DNA from 2 places in the Ectothiorhodospira lacustris genome. Region 1 is predicted to be linked to the other one. Evidence: predicted binding sites of a transcription regulator. Region 1 holds the regulator's gene; the other holds the start of a gene.
What was found. Region 1 encodes sigma-54, which starts transcription at its own class of promoters, with help from an activator protein. Its sites were predicted from a motif close to TGGCANGNTNCNTGCTT; they were not measured.

Region 1 (16,160 bases):
TCCCGCACCAGCAGGCCGGGGCGTCGCACCAGCGTCCCCATGGCCAGCAGGGTACGAAACAGGAACAGGTGACCCCGCCCCAGGCGTTCCAGCACCCCCAGCGCCGCGTGTCCCAGACGTTGGAAAGGTCCCATCACCGTGTATCGCCCCCCATGAGGTCATCCAGGTAATCCGGCGCCGGATAATGAAAGGGCACCGGGCCATCCGGCAAGCCCTCCAGAAACTGACGGGACCAGTCCGAGGCTTCCCGGCGCAGCTGCTGCGGTGGGCCGGCGTCCATCACCCGTCCCTCGGAAATGAGGTAGACCCAGTCGGCAATGGAACCGGCCTCGGCCACATCGTGGGACACCACGATACTGGTCATCTCAAGGGCATCGTTGAGGCGTCGGATGAGGGATACGATCACCCCCATGGTGATGGGATCAAGCCCGGTAAAGGGTTCGTCGTACATCATCAGCATGGGGTCCAGGGCAATGGCCCGGGCCAGGGCCACCCGTCGGGCCATGCCGCCGGAGAGCTCGCTGGGCATGAGGGAGACCGCCCCTCTCAGCCCCACCGCTTCCAGCTTCATGAGCACCAGGTTGCGTACCAGGGGTTCCGGCAAGCGGGTGTTCTCGCGGATGGGAAAGGCCACATTGTCAAAGACATTGAGATCCGTGAGCAGTGCCCCACTCTGAAACAGCATGCCCATGCGCCGGCGCAGACGATACAGTTCCCGCCGCGACAGGCGGTGCACGTCCTGGCCTTCCACCAGCACCTGACCATGATCGGGACGCAACTGACCACCGATCAGCCGCAGCAACGTGGTCTTGCCGGTGCCACTGGGTCCCATGATGGCCGTCACCCGCCCCTGAGGGATGGTGATGTTCAGGCCGTCAAAGATCTTGCGATCACCACGGGCAAAATGCAGATCACGGATCTCGATCCAGGGGGTCTTGTCGGGAGAGGCGTCGATGGTCCGGGTCCTTGGTCTGGGTGGAAACGGTAGATGGTCGGGAGCGTTGAATGTGCCCGGCCCTTCCGGGCCGTGTCAAGCCACGCCCAGGAGCGCGGCAATGGTCATGGCCTGATCCACGGCGCCGGGTCCGGCATCCATGAACAGGACGCCTGATCCGGCATGATTGCAGCGGATGAAGTGCTCCAGCTGCCCCCGCAGAACACGTAGATCCGGTGCACCCGCCTCCAGACGCAACAGACCTACCCCGCCGCAAGGACCCACCGCATCGGCACCGGTCCAGAGCCGTGCCGGGCCGGGTCCGGCGCGGGCGGCAAACCAGGGCCGACCCGTACCGGCGGGAGGATGGGCCATCCCGTCCACAACGACATAACCGGCCAGATGATCGCCCAGGGCCGCCTCGGCCGCCGTCGGCACCGACCTGTCATCGTCCGATGTCAGCTCCAGATAGAATCGGAAACCGGGGGACACCTCGTCCCGCCAGACGCACATGCCGGCCTCACCGGCGGCCAGGCGGCGCTGCCTGGGCACCAGCACGACGGGAAATTCATTGGCGTAGTAGGGCAAACGCCAGGACGCCGGCAGATCATCCGGGTAGAATCGCTCAAGCCAGGCCGGGTGCTCCCAGTCACGAACCCCGAAGCTCAGGGTAGAGCCCGCCCGGTCAATCATGATCCCTCCCGCCCCCACAGCCCCGTCTCCGAAACCTTTATGCTCATTTCCATTGTCGCCATTTTGCTGGGTCTGGTCGTTCTGGTCTGGAGTGCCGACCGGTTCATCTTCGGTGCCGCCGCCCTGGCGCGCAACCTGGGCATCCCCACCATGATCATCGGTCTGACCATCGTGGGCTTCGGCACCTCAGCGCCGGAACTGCTGGTCTCCGGCATCGCCGCCTGGCAGGGCAATCCCGGACTGGCCATCGGCAATGCAGTGGGGTCCAACATCGCCAACATCGGCCTGATCCTGGGCATGACGGCCCTGATCGCCCCCCTGGCCATCACCTCCGGCACCCTGCGCAAGGAGATGCCCCTGGTCCTGGGGGTCAGCGTACTGGCCTATCTGCTGGTGCTCAACGGCACCCTGGGCAGGATGGATGGACTCATCCTGCTGGGCGGCCTGATCCTGGTCATGGCCTGGATGGTGCGGGACGGCCTCAAGGGACGCAACAATGGCCCCGATCCCATCCAGGGCGAGTTCGAGGCGGAAATCCCCCGGGCGGTGCCCACCGGCAAGGCCGTGGTCTGGCTGGTGCTCGGCCTGGTGCTGCTGCTGATCAGCGCCCGGGCCCTGGTCTGGGGGGCGGTGAACATCGCCACCGCCCTGGGGGTGAGCGACCTGGTGATCGGACTGACCATCGTCGCCATCGGCACCAGCCTGCCGGAACTGGCGGCGGCCTTGGTGAGTGCCCGACGCAATGAGCCAGACCTGGTACTGGGCAACATCCTGGGCTCGAACCTGTTCAACCTGCTGGGTGTGCTGGCCATTCCCGGCCTGATCCGTCCCGCCGGCGTACCGGCGGATGCCCTGTGGCGGGATTTCCCGGTCATGCTGGGACTGACCCTGCTGATCATCGTCATGGCCTTCAGTTTCAGGGGGCGTCCAAGGCGCATCAACCGGATGGAGGGCGGACTGCTACTGGCACTCTTCATCGGCTACATGACCTGGGTGTATCTGAGCCTGAGTCCGGCCGGGGGAGCGGCGTGAAGATTCCGGCAGAGTGACGGTAGCGGGCATCCCCCTCATCTCCGGCCCTTCTCCCACAAGGGGAGAAGGGAGACAGGACCAAGCCCCTCCCCCCTTGCGGGAGAGGGGTTGGGGTGAGGGGTGAAGCAGCCGGGAAGCCAAAAATAATCTTGTTCAACCCACCTGAAGCATTGGTAGCATTACAGCATCATGAAACTCAATCCGGAAAAGACCCGCGAACTCGCCCTGGCGGTACTGGACACCGAGGCCGAGGGCATCCGCGGCCTGATGGCCCGCATTGACGCCCGCTTCATCCGTGCCTGCGAACACCTGCTGGCCTGCACCGGCCGCGTGGTGGTCACGGGCATGGGCAAGTCCGGGCATATCGGCAACAAGATCGCCGCCACCCTGGCCAGCACCGGGACACCCGCGTTTTTTGTCCACCCGGGCGAAGCCAGCCACGGGGACCTGGGCATGATCACGTCGGGCGACACGGTCATTGCCCTGTCCAACTCCGGCGAGACCAACGAACTGCTCACCATCCTGCCACTGATCCGCCGCCTGGGTGTACCCATGATTGCCCTCACCGGCAACCCCCGCTCCACCCTGGCGCGGGAAGCCACCGTCAACCTGGACGTGAGCGTATCCAAGGAAGCCTGCCCCCTGGGTCTGGCCCCCACGGCCAGCACCACCGCCGCCCTGGCCATGGGCGACGCGCTGGCCGTGGCCTTGCTGGAAGCCAGGGGCTTCACCGCCGACGATTTCGCCCGCTCGCACCCGGGCGGACGCCTGGGGCGCCGGCTGCTTCTGCATGTGGCGGACATTATGCATACCGGCGACCGTATCCCCATGGTGCGGGCCGATGCGCCCCTGGGTGATGCCCTGCTGGAGATCAGCCGCCAGGGGCTGGGCATGACCGCCGTGGTGGACGAACAGCGACGGCTGATCGGCGTCTTCACCGACGGCGACCTGCGCCGCACCCTCGACCGGGGCGTGGATGTGCATGCCACCTCCATCGGCGAAGTGATGACCCGCCAATTCAAGACCGCCTCTCCCACCATGCTGGCAGCCGAAGTCCTGAAGATCATGGAAGACCACAAGATCAGCGCCCTGCCGGTGCTGGACGAGGCCCAGCGACTGGTGGGAGCGCTCAACATGCATGACCTGCTGCGCGCCGGCGTGGTCTGACCCCCACCCGACCCATGGTATCTTAGCCCATGACCGATACTCTCACTGAACGCGCACGACGGGTGCGCTTCGTCATCTTCGACGTGGATGGCGTGCTCACCGACGGCAGTCTGTTCCTGGACGATGACGGGCGCCAGTACAAGGCCTTCAACAGCAAGGATGGGCAGGGCATGCGCATGCTGGCGGACAGCGGCGTTCAGGTGGGCATCCTCACGGGCCGGCGTTCAGGGGTCGTGGAGCACCGGATGCAGGATCTGGGAATCCGGCTCGTGGTCCAGGGCCGGCGCGACAAGCTGGAGGCCCTGGACGGCCTGCTGACAGATGCCGGCGTCAGCGCCGAGGAAACCGCCTATGTGGGCGATGATGTGGTGGACCTGCCGGTGATGCGCCGGGTGGCCCTGGCCATTGCGGTGGCCGATGCCCATGCCCTGGTCAGGGAGCACGCCCACTATGTGACCCGGCAACCGGGGGGGCGAGGCGCCGCCCGGGAGGCCTGTGAATTCATCATGGAGGCCCAGGGCACCCTGCAGGCCGCCCTGACCACCTACCTGGGATGAAGCTGCCCTCCCTGTTCTTGATCGCGCTGCTGAGCCTGGCTGCGGCCATCGGCTTCTGGCTGGCACGGGACGCCGATGAACGCCGACGGGTGCTGGAAGAGGCGGCCACCGAAGGGACCGATTTCTTTCTGGAACAATACGCGGCCATCCATATGGATCCCCTTGGTGAACCCCGTTACCAGCTTCGCGGTCAGCGTATGGAACAGCGTCAGGCGGACGGGTCCCGCTGGCTGGAAACCCCGGTACTGATCCTGCGGTACAGCCCCGGCGCCACCTGGACCCTGCGCTCCGAGCAGGGCTGGATCTCCCCCGCCGGCGATGAAGTCAAATTGCTGGGCGAGGTACACATCCACCGCGCCGCCGAGGGCGAGCGAGGTCCGATCACCATCACCACCAGGGACACCACCCTCTGGCCGGGCCCCCGTCAGGCCGTCACCGACGCCCCGGCACACCTGCGGACCACCTATCAGGAGGCCGAGGGTCTAGGTCTGTTCCTGGACCTTCGGCATGAAATTCTGGAACTCAAACGTGACGCACGGGGTGTCTATGTTCCCCACTAGGGTTGCTCCAAGTCAGCCATTTCCGCACCCGCGGGAATCAAGGTCCAGCAGAATGCGGCCGGCCTTCCTCAGGTCGTCATTCCCGCGCAAGCGGGCATCCAGTCACGGAGTGAAAAGCATGGGCTCCCGCCCTCGCGGGAGCGACGGCGAGGGAGTTTTTCAATGCCTCCCTGGGCGGCTCATGATCCCGGCACTGGCCATCCTGCTGCTGGCCGGACCGCTCCAGGCACAGGTGGACCGGACATTGCCCATCCGGATCGAGGCGGACTCGGCCACCCTGGACGACAACCGAGGCATCAGCACCTACCGCGGCGGTGTACGCATTACCCAGGGCGCCACGGAAATCACCGGTGATACAGTCACGGTCCATACGCCGGGCCGGGTCCTGGAGCGCATGACCTCGGAAGGCCGACCGGCAACTCTACGCACCCAGGACCCGCAGGGGCGGGAAGTCCGTGCCGAGGCCGCACGTATGGAGTTCTTTCCCACCGAGCAACGCATGGAACTGAGCGGCAGTGCCCGCGTCCGGCAGGGCGCGGACGAGTTCCGGGGCAGCCGCATCATCTATGACCTGCGCACGGCCACCCTGGAAGCCCGTACCGGGGATACCGGGCGCGTCGAAGCGATTTTCACTCCCAGGGATCAGGCTCCCGCCCCGGCCGAGGGCGCACGATGAGCCGCCTGCAGACCCGCGACCTGGTCAAACAGTACCGTGCCCGCAAACCGGTGGACGGCGTTTCTCTGCAGGTGAACAGCGGCGAAGTCGTCGGCCTGCTGGGTCCCAACGGGGCCGGCAAGACCACCTGCTTTTACATGATCGTCGGCCTCATCCCCTGCGACGGCGGCCGCATCGAGTTGGACGACAAGGACATCACCCCCCTACCCATGCATGCCCGGGCGCAACTGGGGATCGGCTATCTGCCCCAGGAGGCCTCGGTGTTTCGCAAGCTGTCGGTGGAAGACAATCTCCTTGCCGTACTGGAAACACGCCGCGACCTCAACCGCGCCCAGCGCCATGAACACATGGAATCCCTGCTGGAAGAGTTTCAGATCATGCACATCCGCGAGAGCCTGGGCATCAGTCTCTCGGGTGGCGAGCGGCGCCGGGTGGAGATTGCCCGCGCCCTGGCCACGGAGCCGGCCTTCATCCTGCTGGATGAGCCCTTTGCCGGAGTGGACCCCATTTCCGTGATCGAGATCCAGCGCATCATCACCCATCTGGTATCGCGCAAGATCGGGGTGCTGATCACCGATCACAACGTTCGCGAGACCCTGGGCATCTGCAACCGCGCCTATATCCTGAGCGACGGGCATCTGATCAGCGAAGGGCCGCCGGAAGTGGTGCTGGCCGACCCCCAGGTCAGACGGGTCTATCTGGGCGACCATTTCCGACTATGAAAGTACAGTTTTTGAGCCATCTCATGGTTTCCCCACACTGGGTCACATTTTTCGTGCCAAGCCGTATAATCCGGATGACAGACCCCGCGCATGACGGAAAAGAGCCGTCGACACTGCCGGGACCACTCAACGCCTGCCTGACGACTCCGGTGGTACGCCACATCCTATGCTGAAACCTTCTGTCCAGCTCCGTCTCGGCCAGAGCCTTACCATGACACCACAGCTGCAGCAGGCCATCCGGCTGCTGCAGCTGTCCACATTGGAGCTACAGGCCCAGATCCAGGAGACGCTGGAGACCAACCCGATGCTGGAAGCCCTGGAAGGCGCCGACGCCGACCTGGATACCGGTGTGGACGAGGCGGCGGCCCAGCGGGAAGAGATGGACAGCAGGCCGGACAGCACCGACAAGGATGCGGGGGGCCGGGAATTCGAAGAGCCCGCGGAACCGGGCGGCACAGGCGATGCCTCGGAGAACATTCCCGAAGAGCTGCCGGTGGACAGCAACTGGGAAGACCTCTACGACATGCCGGCAACCGGCGGCGGCCAGGGGGGGGACGGCGACGGTCGCGACCTGTTCGAGAACCAGAGTGCCCCCGGTGAGGACCTGCGTGATCACCTGCTCTGGCAGATCAACCTGTCCCCCCTGAGCGAGCGGGATCAGGTCATTGCCATGACCCTCATCGACGCCATCAACGATGACGGTTACCTGGGAGAACCCATCGAACAGATCCATGCCGGACTGGCTCAGGACCAGGAACTGGAACTGGAGCTGGATGAGGTGGAAGCCGTACTGCGCATGGTCCAGCACTTGGACCCCGTGGGCGTGGGCGCGCGCGATCTCTCAGAATGCCTGCTGCTGCAGCTGGAGCAGTTCTCGCCGGATACCGCCTGGCTGGCCGAGGCCAGGACCCTGGTGCGCGATCATCTCGAAGCCCTGGGTACCCGTGATTTCAAAGGCGTACAGCGCCGACTGGGACTGGCCGACGGAGAACTGCAGGCGGTGATGGCCCTGATACAGAGCCTGAATCCCCGCCCGGGCACCCTGATCAGCTCCAGCTCACCGGAATACATCATTCCCGACGTCTTCGTGCGCAAGCGCGAGGGATACTGGCAGGTGGAACTGAACCCGGAAGTCGCCCCCCGGTTGCGAGTGAACCCGCTTTATGCCAGCTTTGTACGGCGGGCCGATTCCAGTCAGGATAACGTCTACCTGCGCAACAGCCTGCAAGAGGCCCGCTGGTTCATCAAGAGCCTGCAAAGCCGCAACGAAACCTTGCTGCGGGTAGGCACCGCCATTGTGGAGCATCAGCGCGCCTTTCTGGAACACGGCGACGAGGCCATGAAACCCCTGGTGCTGCGGGACATCGCCGAGCAGTTGGAGATGCATGAATCCACCATCTCCCGTGTCACCACCCAGAAGTACATGCACACCCCGAAAGGGATTTACGAATTCAAGTATTTCTTCTCCAGTCATGTGGGGACGGCCGATGGGGGGGAGTGCTCCGCCACGGCCATCCGTGCCATGATCCGCAAATTGATTGCCGAAGAGCCCCAGGGCAAGCCCCTGAGTGACAGCAAGATTGCCCAGATCCTGGTGGATCGGGGCATCCAGGTAGCGAGGCGCACCGTTGCCAAGTATCGCGAGGCCATGGCAATCCCGCCATCCAACGAACGCAAGCGCCTCGTCTGAGTTCCCAAGGCCTCACATTCACATCCTAACCAAGGAGTTACCTCATGCAGATCAACCTCACCGGTCATCACGTGGACCTGACCGACGCCCTGCGCGACTATGTCAATGACAAGTTCCAGCGCCTGGAGCGCCACTTCGACAACGTCATTGACGTGCATGTGGTCCTGACCGTGGAGAAACTGCAGCAGAAGGCGGAAGCCAACATGCTGGTCAGCGGCAACACCATCTTTGCCGATGCCACCCAAGCCGACATGTATGCCGCCATCGATGCCCTGGTCGACAAGCTGGACCGCCAGGTGGTCAAGCACAAGGAAAAGCTCAAGGACCACCACCGCGCCGAAGGCTCCCACCGCAACCACGTCGGGTGAGACATCCATGAACATCGGTGATCTTCTCGCCCCGGAGCGCGTCTGCTGTCTGCCGGACGTCAGCAGCAAGAAACGCGCTCTGGAGATGCTGGGTGAAATGCTTTCGAGCCACCTGCCCAGGCTGACCCAGGGAGAGATCTTCGACAGTCTGCTGGCCCGGGAACGCCTGGGCAGCACCGGCCTGGGGCATGGCGTCGCCATTCCCCACGGCCGTCTGGCCGGCGCTGACGAAGCCTGTGCCGCCCTGCTCAAACTGGGAAAGGGGGTAGACTATGATGCCCCGGACAGCGAACCCGTGGACATCCTGTTCGCCCTGGTGGTCCCGACCGAATGTACCGACGAACACCTGCAGATCCTCGCGTTGCTGGCCCGCATGTTCTCTGATCCGGAGACTCTGGCAAGGCTGCGCAGCGCCCAGGGACCGGAAGATCTGCTGGCATTGGTACACCACTGGGATACCGAAAGCCCCGCACAGCCGTGACCATCGAAACCCTCACCGTCCGCCATGTCGTCGAGGCCATGGAAGAGCGCCTCGCCCTGCGCTGGGTGGCCGGTCACCAAGGCAGCGAGCGACGTATCGCTCACCAGGCCACGCCCCACGGCAGCACTTCACTGGTCGGGCACCTGAACATCATCCATCCCAACCAGATCCAGGTACTGGGTCCGGATGAAATGCGTTACCTGTGGAACCTGCGCAAGAACTCCCAGCGGGATATCCTGGAACAGCTGGTCAACGGGACCGCTGCCATCCTGATCGTCACCGACGGTCTGGCGGCTCAGCCGGAACTGTGCGCACTGGCGGACAAGCAGTCGGTGCCCCTGCTGGCCACCACCCTGCACGGCCACGAAATCATCAATATCCTGCGCTATTTCTTCAGCGACAAATTGGCGGAGACCGTCACCCTGCACGGTGTCTTCATGGAAGTACTGGGCATCGGGGTTCTGCTGACGGGAGAAAGCGCCATCGGCAAAAGCGAACTGGCGCTGGAACTCATCAGCCGCGGACACCGTCTGATTGCTGATGATGCCCCCGAATTTGCCCGTATCGCCCCGGACATCCTGCGAGGTACCTGCCCGCCGGTGCTGGAAAACTTTCTGGAGGTCCGGGGACTGGGCGTCCTGAACATTCGTGCCATGTACGGTGACAGCGCCATCAAGACCAGCAAATACCTGCGTCTGATCATCGATCTGAAAGACCAGGTCGATGTCACATTCGCAGATATCGACCGCCTCCATGGGGGGCGGTGCAACCGGGAGGTACTGGGCCTGAAGGTACCGGTCATCACCCTGCCCGTGGCCTCCGGCCGCAACCTGGCGGTGATGGTGGAGGCGGCCGTGCGCAACCACCTGCTGCGCCTGCGCGGCTATTTTGCCGCCGACGACCTGGCCGCACGGCAGCGGCGTCAGATGCAGATCGACCCATGAAGCTCGTCATTGTCAGCGGGCTATCCGGATCAGGCAAGACCGTGGCCCTGCACGCCCTGGAAGATGCCGGCTACTACTGCATCGACAACCTCCATCTGGAATTGTTGCCGGCGGTGGTCAGCCAACTCCGTCAGTCCCCTCAGGCCGGCTACGGTGAAGCGGCCGTCGGCATCGATGCCCGCAGCGGCATCGAGTCTCTCGACCAGTTCGGCCGTATTGTCAACGAGATTCGTGCCATGGGTGTGGAGTTGCAGATCATCTTTCTGTATGCGGAACTCGAAACCCTGCTCCGCCGCTTCAGCGAGACACGCCGCCGCCACCCCCTGGCCCGCCGTGGCATTCCCCTGATGGAGGCCATCAATCTGGAGCGGAATCTGCTGGGTGTCATCGCCGATCATGCTGATCTGGCCATCGACACCACCCGCACCAATGTTCACCAACTCAGCCAGTCCATTCGGGAGCGGGTCCGTCAGGCCGGCCTGCGGGGACTGTCGCTGCTGATCCAGTCCTTCGGCTTCAAGTACGGCTCCCCGGTAGACTCGGATTTCGTATTCGATGTACGCTGTCTGCCTAATCCACACTGGCAGCCGGGTTTATCGGCCTTTACCGGCAAGGATCCGGCGGTGATCCGTTTCCTGGAGAACGAACCCATGGTGGCAGCGATGTTCGACTCATTGCGCGACTTCCTCACCACCTGGATACCCCAATTCGAGAACGACAATCGCAGCTATCTGACCGTTTCCATCGGCTGTACCGGGGGACGTCACCGCTCGGTCTACCTGACCGAGAGACTCTCCCGCCATTTTCGTGAAATCAGAGGCGACGGTGTGAGCACCCGTCACCGGGAACTTTCCTGAACCAGAACCGGTATGCACCCATGTCCGTCGGACTTCTCATCATCACTCACAATCAAATTGGCGAGGACCTGCTGAGTACAGCCCGATCCATGATGGGCACCATTCCCCTGGAAACTCGGTGCCTGGCGGTTTCCCAGTCCGGTGACCCGGACGTCCTGCTGGACCGTGCAGTGGACCTTTACCAGCGCCTGAACCAGGGTGACGGCGTCCTGGTCCTGACGGACATGTACGGCTCCACGCCCAGCAACATCGCCAACCGCCTGCTGCAACAACCGAAGGTACAGGTCATTGCCGGTGTGAACCTGCCCATGCTGGTACGGGTACTCAACTATCCAAACCTGCGTCTGCATGAACTGGTCAACAAGGCCATCAGCGGGGGCCATGACGGCATCCTGCTCTGCGAGACCCACAGCTAAATGCCCAGCCGCGAACTCATCATCATCAACCGCCTAGGCATGCATGCCCGCGCCGCCGCCAAGTTCGTCAATCTGGCCAGCAGCTTCGACGCCGGTCTGGAGGTGGAAAAGGGCACTCGGCGCGTGAACGGCAAGAGCATCATGGGCGTCATGATGCTGGCGGCCAGCAAGGGCAGCACCGTGCGCCTGATCGCGGAAGGCGAGGATGCCGAAGCCGCCCTGAAGGCCCTGGAAGGCCTGATCAATGACAAGTTCGGTGAGCCGGAATAGAAGCTGCTCATACCCTACCCCTATCCCTATAGCCCCAGCGGCAGCAGTTCCAGTGACATGGCGTCCGGGGGCGGTAGACCTGCCATCACCACCCGGTTGCGTCCGTCGCCCTTGGCACGCAACAGGGCCTCATCCGCCTCCCGCAGCAGCGTCTGAGCCGCGACGGACGGATCCTGACCGACCAGGCGTTGGGTCGGCCAGTGTGCGACCCCGATGGATACCGTCACCGACAGGCTATGCTCATCGACCACCACGGCTCCGCCGCACACCACCTGCCTGACCCGTTCGGCCACGGCCCGCACCTCCTGACGATCCAGACCCGGCAAGAGCATCACGAACTCCTCACCACCGTAGCGCGCCAGCAGATCGGAGCCCCGCAGGTGCCGTCCCAGCCGCTGGGCCACCGCCGAAATGACCTGATCCCCGACCCCGTGACCGTAGCCATCGTTCACGGCCTTGAAGTGGTCAATATCCACGAACAGACACGCCAGGCTTTGGCGCTCCCGTACCACCCGGGTCATTTCCTCCTGCAGGCGCAGATCAAAGAAACGACGATTACGCACTCCGGTGAGCGCATCGGTCACCCCCAACTCCTGCAACCGCCAGGCGGCCAGGGCATTCTCGATGCAGATGGCAACCACCGCCGCCAGACGCCTGAGCAGGTAAGTATCCATCCCCTCCCCGTAGCGGCCACTGCAACGGCTACCCAGAGACAGCACCCCCAGGCATCGACCCGCACGCTGAACCGGCAGCAGGGCCACGCTGCCAAGCTCACCGCAGCCCTCAAAGCGCAGGGCCTCGGGGCAGGCGGCATAGTCTCCCAGATAGAGTCCTGCCGGTGTTTTCAGATCCTCGGCAGAGGGTGCCAGCTTCAAGGCCCACAGCCCGCGAGGACATAGGGCCGCGTCCAGTATCGTGCTGATGACCCCATCAGGGTCATGGAGTACCAGTCCCACATGATCCAGCTCATAGTCGCGGGGAAATTCCTCCAACAACAGGGACAGGATTCCCATCAGGCCATCGGCGGCCAGCAGACGCATTTCCAGCCCGGTCATCCGGTCCAGCTTGCGCTCGTTGTCCCTCGCCGCCTCGATGAGCGTGGCAAGACGCTCCCTCAGCCAGAGGTTTTCCTGCTCAAGCCGTGCCTGTTCCACCATCAGCTGCCATTCCCTCAACCGGTCTGACCCAAGACTACCTCATCTGCCCATCGCGAATCATGATCTGATCCATGACAGGACTGACACCTGCGTGCTGATCAGCCTGGACAGGCCGCCCGGCAGCGGCCACCGCCTCGAGACTAGCAAGGTGCCGTCCATTGGACTACACACAAAGCAGGAGGACATCCCCGCCGAACGGCGGGATACCGGCAGCAAGTCACTCACCCAGGAAGGTTTTGCGGCCGACACATCACCCACTATCGGGAGCGCACCGCACATGCAGATTGATCGGGCTGACCACGATGACCCGCCCCTGCAGACCCGCCCTTCCCTGGCCGCGGACCTGCTGGATGGCCTCATTGCCTATCGCAAGGAGCTGGGCAGGGTGGGAGAAGACCTGGAACACATGCTCAGGGCAGCCGGCATCAGACCGTCTTCGCCCTGGATCAAGGCCAGGGCCTATCGATACCGGCCGCCACCTCGCTAGACGGACACCGGAAAATCAGACCTCCCGATAGACCCGAGCGCCGCCCTTGACGAACTCCCGAGCCTTCTCCTGCATCCCCTTGTCCAGGCCCTCTTCCGCCGATACGCCCTGGCGGGCGGCGTATTCACGCACATCCTGAGTGATCTTCATGGAACAGAAATGGGGGCCGCACATGGAACAGAAATGGGCCACCTTGTGGGCGTCCTTGGGCAGGGTCTCATCATGGAAGTCCCGGGCACGCTCCGGGTCCAGCGACAGGTTGAACTGGTCCTCCCAGCGGAACTCGAATCGGGCCTTGGACAGGGCATTGTCCCGCACTTGGGCACCGGGGAAGCCCTTGGCCAGATCCGCCGCATGCGCGGCAATGCGATAGGTGATGATGCCGTCGCGCACATCCGCCTTGTTGGGCAGCCCCAGGTGCTCCTTGGGGGTCACATAGCAAAGCATGGCGGTGCCGTACCAGCCGATGTTAGCCGCACCGATCCCGGAGGTGATGTGGTCATAGGCGGGGGCGATGTCCGTCACCAGCGGCCCCAGGGTATAGAAGGGGGCCTCGAAACAGTCCGTCAGTTCCTTGTCCACATTTTCCTTGACCTTATGCAGGGGTACGTGGCCGGGGCCTTCGATCATCACCTGCACATCGTGTTCCCAGGCCACTTTCGTCAACTCGCCCAGAGTCTCCAGTTCGGCGAACTGGGCGGCGTCGTTGGCATCCGCCAGGCTGCCGGGGCGCAGGCCATCCCCCAGGGAGAAGGCCACATCGTAGGCCTGCATGATCTCGCAGATTTCCCGGAAATGGGTGTAGAGGAAGTTCTCCTGATGATGGGCCAGACACCACTTGGCCATGATGGACCCACCCCGGGAGACGATGCCGGTGAGCCGGCCGGCGGTCAGGGGCACATAACGCAGCAATACGCCGGCGTGGATGGTGAAGTAATCCACCCCCTGCTCCGCCTGCTCGATCAGGGTATCCCGGAACAGCTCCCAGGTCAGTGCCTCCGCCTTGCCGTCCACCTTCTCCAGGGCTTGGTAGATGGGTACGGTACCGATGGGTACGGGGCTGTTGCGCAGCACCCATTCGCGGGTCTCGTGGATGTGCTTGCCGGTGGACAGGTCCATCAGCGTGTCGCCGCCCCAACGGCAGGACCACACCAGCTTTTCCACCTCTTCCTCAATGCTGGAAGTCAGGGAGGAGTTGCCGATGTTGGTATTGATCTTCACGCGGAAATTACGCCCGATGATCATCGGCTCCAGTTCCGGATGATTGATATTGGCGGGGATCACCGCCCGCCCGGCGGCCACTTCGTCGCGGACGAATTCCGGCGTGATGAGATCCGGGATGTTCGCCCCCAGGGGCTGACCGGGGTGCTGACGCAGCAGCGCGGCGTAACGGGGGTCCTCGCGCATCTCCTGCAGGCGACAGTTTTCCCGAATGGCCACGTACTCCATCTCGGGGGTGACGATGCCCTGACGGGCATAGTGCATCTGGGTGATGTTGTAACCCGCGCGGGCACGCCGGGGGGCACGGATATGCTCAAAGCGCAGATGGGCCAGTTCAGGGTCTTCCGCGCGGGCCTGGCCATAACGGGAACTGGGGCCGGGCAGTGCCTCGGTATCCCCCCGCTCATCGATCCAGGGTCCGCGCACACTGGGCAGGCCCTGCAGTAGATTGATCTTCACTGCGGGGTCGCTATAGGGGCCGGAGGTGTCGTAGACGGTGATGGAGGGGTTCTCCTCACTGCCCTCCCCCATTCGGGTGGGTGCCAGGGCAATTTCCCGCATGGGGACCCGGATATCGGGGCGGGAACCGGTGACGTGGATCTTGCTGGAGCCGGGGAAGGGGCGGGTGATCGCTTCGGAGACCTGGGCGGTCTTGCGGACGAAATCCTGGGGGATGGCACTCATGCTGCTGTCTACCTCGCGTGAAGGCGGGGGGAGACGGAAGGCGCAGAGGCTCATCCGAAGCTTCCCTCCGCCGGTATGATCCGGTTCAGGTTCCAAGGGTGTTTCTCAGCCCGAACCCTGTCGGCGGGCACCCCTAGCCTCGTGGCGATCCAAGCTATAGCAGGCAGCGGCGGTTTGCAACCAAGGGCGGCATCTTCCTCGATCCGGAGCGGAAGCTACTCGGACTCCTGTTGTCGCAGCGCCGCTTCCAGCCGTCGACACACGGTTTCCAGCACCGTCACCCGTCCGTAGCGCTTGTCATTGGCGGGCACCAGGGTCCAGGGTGCAAACTCCGTACTGGTACGAATCACCATTTCGTTGACCGCCCCCTTGTAGGCCTCCCACTGCTGGCGATTGCGCCAGTCCTCATCGGTGATCTTATGCTGCTTGTAGGCCACCTCCTCCCGCTCCTTGAAACGGGCCAGCTGCTCCTCCTCACTGATGTGCAACCAGAACTTCACCAGCACGATACCGTGCTCCGTCAGCTGCTCCTCGAAATCATTGATCTCATGATAGGCACGGCGCCAGCGATCCTCGGCGGCAAACCCCTCCACCCGTTCCACCAACACTCGCCCATACCAGGAACGATCGAATACCTTCATCCGTCCCTTCGGCGGCACATGGCGCCAGAAACGCCACAGGTAATGGTGGGCGCGCTCCTCATCCGTGGGGGCTGCCACCGCCACCACCCGATAGAGCCGGGCATCAATACCGGAGGTCAGGCGCCGGATCGCCCCGCCCTTGCCAGCCGCATCCCAGCCTTCGAATACCAGTACCGTAGCCACCCCCTGATCCTTGGCGCGCCAGGTCAGATCCCGCAATCGGGCCTGGGCCCTGGACAGTCGTTCCTTATAAGCCGTTTTCTCCAGCGTCCGGGTCAGATCCAGATGATCCAGCACCGTGATCCGGGCGCTGTCCTCCGGCGGCAGACTGGGGGCATGGGAGGGGGTCACGGACAGGGCCGGTGATGACGAAAGCTCCAGCCGCTCACGGATCGCATCCAGCAGGGTACGGCCCACCGTCAGGTCCCGATAGCGCCGATCCGTGGCCTCGATGAGATACCAGGGGGCCAGACCGCTGTCCGTTTCCCGTATCACCCGCTCACCGGTTTCCACCAGCCGACGATACTGAGTGGCCTGCTCCTTGCCTTTGGGCAACCGGTACCAGCGGCTGGCAGGGTCCTTGAGACGCTGTTTCAGACGGGT
Region 2 (4,400 bases), on a different contig from region 1:
GACCCCGTCCGGTGGCGTGTCGCCGAAGGCGGGGCGTCCCTGCTCGTCAGTCCACTGGTAGATCTGGGCCTGGACGGGCACGGCGAGTATCAGCAGCAGGAGCAACAGGGGCATGGCGGTGTCCTTTGTATCCTCTGTTCCAGGTCGCTTGCACGGAAAAAAGAACCCCCGGCAAGCCGGGGGTTCGGTGCTTCCGGACTGCTGACCCGTCTTGTACTTACAGACTGTAGTACAGATCGAACTCCACCGGGTGGGTGGTCATGCGCAGACGGGTGACTTCTTCCATCTTCAGATCAATGTAGGCATCGATCATGTCGTCGGTGAACACACCGCCGGCGGTGAGGAAGGCGCGGTCCTTGTTGAGGGCTTCCAGGGCCTGGTCCAGGGCATGACAAACCTGCGGGATCTGCTTTTCCTCTTCGGGGGGCAGGTCGTACAGGTTCTTGTCCATGGCTTCGCCCGGGTGGATCTTGTTCTGGATGCCGTCCAGGCCGGCCATCAGCATGGCGGCGAAGGCCAGGTAGGGGTTGGCAGTGGAGTCGGGGAAGCGCACCTCGATGCGACGGGCCTTCGGGCTGGACACCCACGGAATCCGGATGGAAGCGGAACGGTTGCGGGCGGAATAGGCCAGCATCACCGGAGCTTCGAAGCCGGGCACCAGACGCTTGTAGCTGTTGGTGGAGGCGTTGGTGAAGGCGTTCAGGGCGCGGGCGTGCTTGATGATGCCGCCGATGTAGTACAGGGCGGTTTCGGACAGGCCGCCGTATTTGTCACCGGCAAACAGGTTTTGCCCGTCCTTGGCCAGGGACTGATGCACGTGCATGCCGCTGCCGTTGTCGCCCACCAGGGGCTTGGGCATGAAGGTGGCGGTCTTGCCGTAGTTGTGGGCCACGTTCTGCACCACGTACTTGAGCATCAGCACTTCGTCGGCCTTGCGGGTCAGGGTGCCGGGGCCGACACCGATCTCACACTGACCGGCGGTAGCCACTTCGTGGTGGTGAACTTCGGTCTTGAGACCCATGTCTTCCAGCACCAGGCACATGGCGGAACGCAGGTCCTGCAGGCTGTCCACCGGGGGTACCGGGAAGTAGCCGCCCTTCACGGAGGGGCGGTGGCCGATATTGCCGTCTTCGAACACCTTTTCGGAGTTCCAGGAGGCTTCGTCGGCGTCGATCTTGAAGAAGGCGCCCTGAATGGAGTTGCCCCACTTGATGTCGTCAAAGACGAAAAATTCGTTTTCCGGGCCCCACAGGCAGGTGTCGGCGATGCCGGTGCTGGCCAGGTAGGCCTCGGCGCGCTTGGCCAGGGAGCGGGGGCAACGGTCATAGCCCTGCATGGTGGCCGGTTCCACCACGTCGCAGCGCAGATTCAGGGTGGGCTCGTCAAAGAAGGGGTCCATGACCGCGGTGTCCACATCGGGCATGAGGATCATGTCTGACTCATTGATGCCTTTCCAGCCGGCGATGGAGGAGCCGTCGAACATCTTGCCGCCTTCCAGCACGTCTTCATCGACGGCGTGGGCGGGCACGGTCACGTGCTGTTCCTTGCCACGGCTGTCCACAAAGCGGAAATCGACGAATTTCGCGCCGTTTTCCTTGATCATATTCAGAACATCTGCTGCTGACATGCGTACTCCTCCAGGGCTTGAATGAGAGAGGCCTGTTGAAACGGATCCCCGCCTGAGCGGGCGTTCAATTCGGTCGATCCATAGCAAGCATGAAGCATGCCATGGGTTTGAGTGGGATGATGCGGCCTTTTGGGGCGGATTTTCGGGTCCGGCCCATCAATGCACGCACAATCTTAGTGCGTTTTTAAGTATTTTGCGCTGTTATGGGGCGAGCGGTGTGGGCCCTGGTGTCCGCGCGGCTTGCCCGCAGACCATTCAGTGCCGGAACAGGACCTGTACCTGGCCGACGTCTTCTGCTTGCAGGCTGGACGCTACCAGGGCCCGGGCAATGCTATCGGCCTCGGTCAGGTTGTCGAGCGCCTGCAGAGGCAGTTGCAGTTCCAGATGCACCCGTCCCTGCAGGTAATGGATGATCACCTGGTCTACATGCCGCGATGCCGGTAAGTCATGCCATTGTGCCTGCAGGCGTTTGAGCATCTCCGTGCGGTTGGGCAGATGGCTGCTGGGGGCACTCTGCTGGTCGTCTTCGGGGTCGATGTGGACCAGGATGTCGCCCAACTCGTCCTGGACCCCGTGCATCGCCACACAGACGGCATCCGCGATGTGATGCCCCTCGGAGACGCTGATGCGGGGCGCGACCTGGACATGGACGTCCGCCAGCAGGGTGCCCGCCATGCGCCGGGTGCGCAGGTCATGGACTCCCTGGATGCCGTCCAGTCGACGGACCGCTTCCAGCATGCGCTCCTGTTCTTCCGCTTCCACCCCGGTGTCGATGAGTTCCCGGGCGCTGTTCCAGATCAGCTTGACCCCCATGTGGCCGATGAGCAGGGCCACCAGGATGGCCGCGACCGCATCCATGAAGGGCATGCCGGCCAGGGTGGCGCCCACGCCCACCAGCACCACCACCGACGAGATCACATCGGAACGGTGGTGCCAGGCATTGGCCTCCAGCATGCGTGAGCGAACCTTTTTGGCGACGCGCATCGTGTAGTGGTACAGGGCTTCCTTGCTGATGATAGCGATCGCCGCCAGGACCAGGGCCAGGGGAGTGGGGTTCAGGAGTTCTGCCGGATTGAGCAGGCGCCGGGCTGCGTCCGCCATGATGCCCACAGCCACCCCGGCCAGGATCAGTCCCACCGCCACGGTGGCCAGGGTCTCGATGCGGCCGTGACCGTAGGGATGGTTGGCGTCAGCGGCTTCGTTGGCCTTGCGGGCGGCGAACAGGACCATGATGTCGCTGATCAGGTCGGAGAGGGTATGGACGCCGTCGGCGATCAGGGCCTGGGAGTGGCTCATCCAGCCGCCGACGATCTGCGCCGTCGCCAGGCTCACGTTGGTCATGGCGCCGATGAGGGTGACGCGACGCATGGCCTGATAACGCTGTTCGCTGGGGAGCCCGGCTGACATGGGGGCCTCGTTGATCATGGCCCGGGTGGGCACGGCTTGGGGAAGCGGGATTGTAAACCCTGGTGACACGTGCGCCCAGTCCCGTCGGTCATCGGGCGTTTGGTCGGGACCGAACACGCGCGGGGCTGGGCGCCCACGGCGAGGCACCGTTATACTGACGAGCTTTGCGTGACCCACGATCAGGGTCGCGCCATCCACGAATCACTCGGGTCGATCCTCATGTCTTCTCACGATGTCTCTACCTTCCAGGGCCTGATCCTGGCCCTGCAGGACTACTGGGCAGGCCACGGCTGCGTGCTGCTCCAGCCCTACGACATGGAAATGGGGGCGGGTACCTTCCACTCCGCCACCTTCCTGCGGGCCATCGGCCCGGAGCCCTGGCGCACCGCCTATGTGCAGCCTTCCCGCCGGCCCACCGACGGCCGCTACGGGGAAAACCCCAACCGGCTCCAGCACTATTACCAGTTCCAGGTGCTGCTCAAGCCCTCGCCGCCGGACATCCAGCAGCTCTACCTGGGCTCCCTGCAGGCCCTGGGCATCGACCCGCTGGTGCACGACATCCGTTTCGTGGAGGACAACTGGGAGTCTCCCACCCTGGGTGCCTGGGGCCTGGGCTGGGAGGTGTGGCTCAACGGCATGGAGGTGACCCAGTTCACCTATTTCCAGCAGGTGGGTGGCCTGGACTGCCGGCCGGTGAGCGGTGAGATCACCTACGGCCTGGAGCGCATCGCCATGTACCTGCAGGGTGTGGAGAGCGTCTACGATCTGGTCTGGACCCGAGGACCCCAGGGTGTGGTCACCTACGGTGACGTCTACCACCAGAACGAGGTGGAACAGTCCACCTATAACTTCGAACACGCCAATGTAGAAGCCCTGTTCGGCTGGTTCGAGACCTGCGAGCAGCAGAGCAAATATCTCATCGAGCAGGGCCTGCCCCTGCCGGCCTACGAGCAGATGCTCAAGGCCTCCCATACCTTCAACCTGCTGGATGCCCGGCGCGCCATCTCCGTCACCGAGCGGCAGCGCTACATCCTGCGGGTGCGTGAGCTGGCCCGCGCCGTCGCCGAGGCCTACTACGCCGCCCGCGAACAGCTGGGCTTCCCCATGCTCCCCGCCGCGGCCAAGGCCGAGCGCACCTGACCTGGGACTGGATCAAAACATGAGTAAGACACAGGATCTTCTGATCGAGATCGGCACCGAAGAGCTGCCGCCCAAGGCCCTCAAGGGGTTGCGGGATGCCTTTGCGGACGGGGTCGTCAAGGGCCTGGCGGATGCCGGCCTTGGCCCCGTCGACCACGTGGCTTATGCCGCGCCCCGCCGCTTGGCGGTGTGGGTGCGGGGGCTACCGCCGGGCCAGGCGGATCAG

Region 2: the regulator sigma-54 is predicted to act here: its motif matches at 1,713-1,729, upstream of glnA (glutamate--ammonia ligase).

What each region holds. Positions count from the first base shown of each region.
Region 1 covers NZ_JAJNQM010000030.1:7,654-23,813, forward strand. Annotated here, with positions in the region: gene mlaE (lipid asymmetry maintenance ABC transporter permease subunit MlaE) at 1-134, opposite strand, end outside; gene LQ952_RS07565 (ATP-binding cassette domain-containing protein) at 134-925, opposite strand; gene LQ952_RS07570 (DUF72 domain-containing protein) at 1,031-1,627, opposite strand; gene LQ952_RS07575 (calcium/sodium antiporter) at 1,667-2,659, shown strand; gene LQ952_RS07580 (KpsF/GutQ family sugar-phosphate isomerase) at 2,849-3,826, shown strand; gene LQ952_RS07585 (KdsC family phosphatase) at 3,856-4,383, shown strand; gene lptC (LPS export ABC transporter periplasmic protein LptC) at 4,380-4,943, shown strand; gene lptA (lipopolysaccharide transport periplasmic protein LptA) at 5,125-5,619, shown strand; gene lptB (LPS export ABC transporter ATP-binding protein) at 5,616-6,341, shown strand; gene LQ952_RS07605 (RNA polymerase factor sigma-54) at 6,508-8,031, shown strand; gene hpf (ribosome hibernation-promoting factor, HPF/YfiA family) at 8,076-8,399, shown strand; gene LQ952_RS07615 (PTS sugar transporter subunit IIA) at 8,407-8,880, shown strand; gene hprK (HPr(Ser) kinase/phosphatase) at 8,877-9,824, shown strand; gene rapZ (RNase adapter RapZ) at 9,821-10,681, shown strand; gene LQ952_RS07630 (PTS sugar transporter subunit IIA) at 10,702-11,097, shown strand; gene LQ952_RS07635 (HPr family phosphocarrier protein) at 11,098-11,367, shown strand; gene LQ952_RS07640 (GGDEF domain-containing protein) at 11,394-12,524, opposite strand; gene LQ952_RS07645 (hypothetical protein) at 12,616-13,011, shown strand; gene thiC (phosphomethylpyrimidine synthase ThiC) at 13,027-14,916, opposite strand; TPP riboswitch at 14,962-15,061, opposite strand; gene pap (polyphosphate:AMP phosphotransferase) at 15,132-16,160, opposite strand, start outside.
Region 2 covers NZ_JAJNQM010000007.1:964-5,363, reverse strand. Annotated here, with positions in the region: gene LQ952_RS02505 (DUF4124 domain-containing protein) at 1-114, opposite strand, end outside; gene glnA (glutamate--ammonia ligase) at 218-1,627, opposite strand; gene LQ952_RS02495 (cation diffusion facilitator family transporter) at 1,883-3,034, opposite strand; gene glyQ (glycine--tRNA ligase subunit alpha) at 3,254-4,174, shown strand; partial or broken gene glyS (glycine--tRNA ligase subunit beta) at 4,194-4,400, shown strand, end outside.